Regions from separate parts of the Microbacterium sp. SWDP-B6 genome, predicted to be linked through region 1. Evidence: riboswitches for the same ligand, from Rfam matches in the RefSeq annotation. Region 1 holds a riboswitch; the other holds the start of a gene.

Region 1 (3,405 bases):
TGCCCGAGAACCGACGCATAGAGGTGCACGGTCGTGTCGTCGATTGTGATGACCTTCGCGGTCAGCAGGTTCCAACTGTCGCCGAGCGTGCCGGTCTTGACCCCGACCACGCCAGGATCCGCCAGCATCCCGTTCGTGTTCACCACTGTGCCGGCGCCCGGAAGATCGACAGACGGAGTGCCGACGATGCCGGCGAACACGGGGTTCTGCATCGCCAGTTCGGCCAGCGCGACGAGCGACTCCGGCGTGGCCGTGTTGCGGGCGTCGAACCCCGATGGGGTCACGATCGTGATGCTGTCGAGGCCACGGTCGCGCAGCCACACCTCCGCCGCAGCGGTGAACGCCGAGGGGGAGCCCCAGATCTCCTGAGAGAGACGGTCGATGTAGTTGTTCGCCGAACCGAGCAGCGTTCCCTGCAGGAGCTGGAACTCGGTGAGAGTGCCGCCCACGGGCACGTCGAGCGCCGACTGGTCGGAGCGGCGGTAGTCCCAGTACGCCAGGTTGTCCGCCCGCGTGAACGAGAACTCCGGGCCCTGCTCGCCCACGGCGAGAGGCATCCGATCGAGCACCATCAGACTCGAGACCACTTTGGTGACGCTCGCGATCGCCGCCGCATCGAGCGATGACGACGTCGTGCCGATGCCGCCGATTCCCACGGCGGCGCTTCCCTGGGTGGGCCAGGTGATGGCGGCTGCGGGCGCGGCGACCGTGGAGAGCTCCACTGCCTGCACGGTCGGCGCCACCTCGTGCAACGGCCACAGCATGGCCGACCCGACATAGGTGCCGAGCAATCCGACGAGAACGCCGAGCGGGACCAGCACGCCGGGGCGGGTGATCGCCGGGCGCAGATGCGCTCCGGTCAGAAGTGCGCCGCCGCTCGCGGCGGGAGGCGTGTCATCGAGCGCCTCGGTTGCCGGGTGCCGCGCCACTTCGACCGCGTCGACCCACGTCAGGGGCGTCCCACCGCTGGCGCCCTCTGCCCACTGGGCGTGGGGAGTCGTCTCGGGAGTCTCGAGAGCCGCCTCGAGAGCGATGAGTCCGGGGGCGTCGTCAGCATCTGATCTGGGTGCCGCACCCGTCGTGCCGGCCGACGAGACGTCGGCATCAGGAAGCGCCGCAGTCGAACCGGCGGGCTCCGACGAGTCAGCCGCGGCACCGGCAGGCGCTGACGCATGAGGCGCTGTCGCATCGGGCGTCGACGCATCGCCCGCAGGAACGGCGGAGGCGGTGGCCTCGGCGGAGTCAGGAGCGGTCACCCCCTCACGGTACCGAACTCGCGCAGGGATCAGTGTCGCTGCAACAGGAGCAGACGTGAGTGTCGTCACTGGGTAAGATCGTCAGAACAACCACGGGAGTCCGGCGAGCCGGGCTGAGAGGGAGCGAATCGCGCTTCGACCGTCGAACCTGATCTGGGTAATGCCAGCGCAGGGAGGAGTCACTGATGAGTACATCCACGTCCGGATCCACCACGGAATCCGCAGCCGTCTCGCGCGCCTCGAAGGGCCTCGGTCGCCCTGAGCTCTGGCGCTGGCGGGTCGTCGACATCGTCGTCGCCAGCGTCATCGCCGTCGCGTGCGCGCTGATCTTCCTGCTCTGGAACGTCGGCTACGAGGTGCCCAGCAGCATCCTGAAGCCGCTGCTCCCCGGCGTGCAGGGCCTGCTCGCCGGCCCCTGGCTCATCGCCGGTGTGCTGGGCGCGCTGATCATCCGCAAGCCGGGCGCCGCGCTCTACACCGAGCTGGTCGCCGCGATCATCTCGGCCCTCGTCGGCAACGCCTGGGGTCCGCTGACCATCGTCTCGGGCCTCGTGCAGGGTCTCGGTGCCGAACTGATCTTCCTCGTGTTCCTCTACGGCGTCTGGCGTCTGCCCGTCGCGATGCTGGCGGGTGCCGGAGCGGGACTCGCGTGCGGCATCAACGACCGCATCCTCTGGTACGCCGGAGCAGACACGCTCTTCACGACCATCTACATCGTCTCGACCACCATCTCGGGTGCGGTGATCGCCGGACTCGGCGCGTGGCTGATCGCCCGAGGACTCGCGGCGACGGGAGCCCTCAGCCGGTTCGCCGCCGGCCGCGAGGTCACCGCACGGGTGTGAGGTCGCCCACGACGCCCGCCACCCTCGAAGCCCACGGCTGGGGGTGGCGGTACGCGACGCGACTGCGGTGGGCGGTGCGCGACGTCGACCTGCGCATCGAACCGGGCGAGCGGGTGCTGCTGCTGGGGGCCTCCGGCTCGGGCAAGTCGACCCTGCTGCAGGGGTTCGGCGGGGTGCTCGGAGGGGCGGACGAGGGCGAGACGCACGGAGGGCTGCTCGTCGACGGCGTGCCGCCCATCCAGGCGCGTGGTCGAGTCGGCATGGTGCTGCAGGACCCCGACACGCAGACGATCCTCGCGAGGGTCGGCGACGACGTGGCATTCGGCTGCGAGAACCTCGGCGTCCCTCGCGAGGAGATCTGGCAGCGGGTGCGCGCGGCGTTGGACGCCGTCGAGCTCGATGTCGCACTCGATCGATCGACGGCCGCGCTGTCGGGCGGTCAGAAGCAACGTCTCGCGCTCGCCGGTGTGCTGGCGATGCGACCGGGCGCGATCCTGCTCGACGAGCCGACCGCGAACCTCGACCCCGAGGGAGTGCAGGACGTGCGGGATGCCGTCGCCGCCGCCCTCGACGCCACGGGCGCCACCCTCGTGGTGATCGAGCATCGCATCGACGTCTGGCTGCCGCTCGTCACGCGGGTGATCGTGCTCGGCGCCGAGCCGGAGGGCACCGTCGTCCTCGCCGACGGGAGCCCTGAGCAGGTGCTCGGCGCGCGAGGGGCCGAGCTCGCGGCATCCGGTGTGTGGGTTCCCGGCCACCCGCCCGCCGTTCCGCCCGCGCCGGCGCACCAGCCGGGGGAGACCCTCCTCGAAGCGCGCGGCCTCACGGTCGCTCGGCGACGGGGGCTCGCGGTCGCCGGGCCGTTCGATGTCGAGGTTCGCGCGCGCGAGGTGCTCGGCGTCACCGGCGCGAACGGCGCAGGAAAGTCGACGCTCGGACTCACGCTCGCAGGGCTCATCCCCGCCGAGGACGGCCGGGTCGCGGCTCTGCCCGCGCTCGCCGCCGGAGAGAAGCCCGACCCCATCCGCTGGTCGTCGCGCGCGCTGCTCACCCGCATCGCATCGGTCATGCAGACTCCCGAGCACCAGCTGCTCGCGAAGACCGTGCGCGACGAGCTGTCTGTCGGCCCTCGGGCTCTGAAGCTCTCCGAGCCCCAGATCACCGCTCGTGTCGACGACCTCCTCGAACGACTGCGGCTCACCTCGCTCTCCGGAGCCAACCCGTACACGCTGTCCGGCGGGGAGAAGCGGCGGCTCACGGTCGCCGCGGCCCTCGCCACCCGGCCGCGGATGCTGGTGCTCGACGAA
Region 2 (3,405 bases), on a different contig from region 1:
CCCTGGCGAGGCGGGTGGCGAGGGCGGACGAGAGCGAGCACCCGGTGCCATGCGTGTTGCGGGTCGCGATGCGCGCGCCCGGATACCCCCGACTCACTCCGTCGGCAGCGTCTATCACCGCGTCGGGCACGTCGTCGCCGTCGAGATGCCCTCCCTTCACGAGCACCGCCGCGCCCACACGGTCGGAGAGCGCAGCTGCCGCCGCGAGCGCGTCATCCCACCCGTCGATCGGATGGTCGGCCAGCGCGGCGAGCTCGGCGAGGTTGGGCGTCACGACATGCGCGCGCTCGAGGAGTCCGCGCAGCGCGACCTCGGCCTCCCGGTCGAGAAGCCGGTCGCCACTGGTCGCGACCATGACCGGGTCGAGCACGACGATCGGCGGCCGCATGGCATCGAGCCAGTCGGAGACCGCACGGATCACGTCGGCATTCGCCAGCATCCCGATCTTCACCGCATCGATGACGATGTCGTCTGAGATCGCATCGAGCTGCTCCCGCAGGAACTCCGCGGGCGGCACATGCACCGCCCGCACGCCGACGGTGTTCTGAGCGGTGAGTGCGGTCAGAGCCGCCATGCCGTACCCGCCGTTCGCGGCGATGGACTTGAGGTCGGCTTGGATCCCCGCACCGCCCGATGGATCGCTGCCGGCGATGCTGAGCACCCGCGGCGTGCCTGACGCCCGCCACCGCCGGAGGAAGCTCTGCGCCGTCTGCTTCGGATCGACCGCGGCGCAGATGGCCGAGACCACCGCGAGGCCGGCCGCGCCCGCGTCGCGGAGTCGCTCTGTGTCGTCGATGTCCACGCCGCCGATGGCCACGCAGGGCAGAGCGCACGTGTCGATGAGCGACCGGAAGCCGTCGATGCCCAATACCGGCGGATGGTCGGGCTTGGTGTCGGTGGGGCGGATCACACCGACGCCGAGGTAGTCGACCACGCCCGCAGGCAGAGCCGCCACCGCGTCGAAGTGGTCGGGTGTGTTCGCCGTCAACCCGATGATCGCCTCGGCACCCAGTCGCTCGCGCGCCCGCAGTACCGACGCATCGCCCTGACCGAGATGCACGCCGTCGACGCGAGCTCCCCGAGCGCGAGCGGCGAGCGCCGCATCGACCCGGTCGTTCACCAGGAGGATCGCACGGCCGGCGATCACGCGCGACAGTTCGACCAGCTGATCGGCGGTCTCGGCATCCGTCGCGATCTTGTCGCGCAGCTGCACGATGCGCACTCCCCCGTCGACAGCGAGGCGCACGGTCTCGACGACACCCCGCTCACTGCAGAGGCCCGGATCCGTGACGAGGTAGAGCGAGAGGTCGGCGATCACAGCGCGCTCTCCCGAACGCGCGCGGAGGCCACCAGGTCAGCCGGCTGCACGGCGGCGAGCGCGTCGAGCAGAGCGACAGCGAAGGTGCCGGGGCCCGAGGCGTGCACCGCGGCCCTCTCGGCGGCGATCGTGTAGACGAGGCTCGCCGACGCCACCGCCGTGAGCGGATCGGCAGAGGTCGAGCGCGCCGCGCCGAGGAACGCGGCCATGACCGCGCCCAGCGCGCACCCACCGCCGGTGACCCGGGTGAGCAGCTCGTGACCGTTCGCGATGCGCAGCAGACGGACGCCATCGGTCACCAGGTCGACCGGTCCAGACACCGCGACCACAGAGCCATGACGCGCGGCGAGTGAGAGCACTGCCTCTGCCGCATCGTCTGTCGTGTCTGTCGCGTCCACACCCCGGCCGCCTGCGCTGAGTCCGGCGAGCGCGAGGATCTCGGATGCGTTCCCCCTGATCGCCGTGGGGCGCGAGGCGACCAGCTCGTGGGCGAGGGCCGTGCGCACCGGGAGTGCGCCGATCGCGACGGGATCCAGCACCCACGGAGTGCCCGCGGCGACGGCACCGGCCGCGGCTTCGAGGCTCGCCGCCCGCTGCTCGGGGGTCGGCGTTCCGAGGTTGATCAGGACGCCGGACGCCACCCCGGCGAACATTCCTGCTTCGTCGACGATGTCGACCATCGCCGGTGCCGCGCCGAGGGCGAGCAGCACGTTGGCGGTGAACCCCGTGACGACGCTGTTGGTGATGCAGTGGGTCAGAGGTGGACTCTCGCGCAGCTCGGACAGGAGCTCTCCGGCCGCGGCAGCCAGGGTCGATTCGGATTCAGGACGCAGACGATCGCTCATTGCGACATCCCTTCGCTAGTACGAACTAGATCAGGTTCGACGGGTCTGTTCTCAGCCGCGGATGCGGCACCCCGTGTCACTGCTCGCAGTCTAGCGACGCGCGCCGTCAGCGCAGAAGCTGGATCAGCGCGAGTTCGTCTGTCCGGGTCAGACCTGCGCGCCGCTCGCGATCGACACCGCGATCCCGCTCGTCCTCGATCACCACGGCGATGGTCTCGTCGAGCGGACGCAGCTCTCCCCCGGCCGCACGGTAGCGTGCGTTCGACCTCGTCATGAATCCGGTCACGTCGCTCGGGAGCCAGAGCGGCAGCGATCGCTTGCCCGCCCAGTACTCCACCTCATTCGCCACGAGCCAGTCGTCGGTGGCCGTGACGGTTTCTCCTCGGTGATCCGCATGCCTGCGCACCGCCTCGATGACCTCGGCCATCGGGTGCCGGTCGCCGGTCGTGTTGATCACTCCGGTCGCGGTCGTCGTGCTGATGAACTCCGACAGGTCATCGACGTCGATCACCTGCACGTCTCGCCCGTCTGCACGGGGCAGCAGCACGGGTTCGTCGTGAGCGCGCAGGAACGCCGCAGCCCAGTATCCGAAGCGGTCGCTCGGGTCGCCCTTCCCGACGATCAGCCCCGGGCGCACGATCAGCGTTCGGTCGCCGAGCGTGCGAACCGCGTTCTCGGCGGCGACCTTCTGCGCGCCGTACTCGTACTCATCCCCGGCGCCGGCCGGCTGATGCAACGGCGCGGACTCGTCCGCCCCGACCGTCTCGTCATCGGAGTATGCCGACACCGACGAGACGTACGTCCAGCGGGCGGCTCGATCCCTGAGCGCCTCGACCGCCGCCGCCACGTGCGCCGCATTCGAGGAGACGTCGATCACGTGGTCCCAATCGCGACCGCGGACGGCGTCATAGGCGTCGGCGTCGTCACGATCGGCCAGAACCAGGCTCGCACCCTCCGGGGACGGTCGACCTCCTCGCGCGAGGCACATCACCGCCGCCCCGTTCACCAGCAGGCGTCCGGCGATCCGACCGGACAGCCAGCCGGTCCCGCCGAGGATCAGAACGTCAGTCATGGACCCATGCCACCATCTCCGCCGTGCGAGGGGAAGTGTCTTCCGCTCACGGCGGATGCCGGGTTCACCGCGGACGGAGGTCTGACAGCCCCGTGAGCTCCGGGACGGTCCAGGAGGGATCCGGCCGCCAGTCGCGCCATTCCGCGGCGAACGGCCAGTCACCGTCGCGG

What was found. A riboswitch is a leader RNA that binds a small molecule or an ion and turns the genes downstream of it on or off. The one in region 1 is predicted to bind thiamine pyrophosphate.
Region 2: linked by a shared signal. The riboswitch ahead of thiM (hydroxyethylthiazole kinase) and the one ahead of OPU70_RS06590 (ECF transporter S component) in region 1 are both predicted to bind thiamine pyrophosphate.

The regions. Positions count from the first base shown of each region.
Region 1 covers NZ_JAPFGV010000003.1:123,577-126,981, reverse strand. Annotated here, with positions in the region: gene OPU70_RS06595 (D-alanyl-D-alanine carboxypeptidase family protein) at 1-1,256, opposite strand, end outside; TPP riboswitch at 1,339-1,448, shown strand; gene OPU70_RS06590 (ECF transporter S component) at 1,442-2,098, shown strand; gene OPU70_RS06585 (ABC transporter ATP-binding protein) at 2,095-3,405, shown strand, end outside.
Region 2 covers NZ_JAPFGV010000002.1:7,819-11,223, forward strand. Annotated here, with positions in the region: gene OPU70_RS04555 (bifunctional hydroxymethylpyrimidine kinase/phosphomethylpyrimidine kinase) at 1-1,318, opposite strand, end outside; gene thiM (hydroxyethylthiazole kinase) at 1,315-2,163, opposite strand; TPP riboswitch at 2,154-2,247, opposite strand; gene OPU70_RS04565 (NAD-dependent epimerase/dehydratase family protein) at 2,270-3,235, opposite strand; gene OPU70_RS04570 (DUF402 domain-containing protein) at 3,300-3,405, opposite strand, start outside.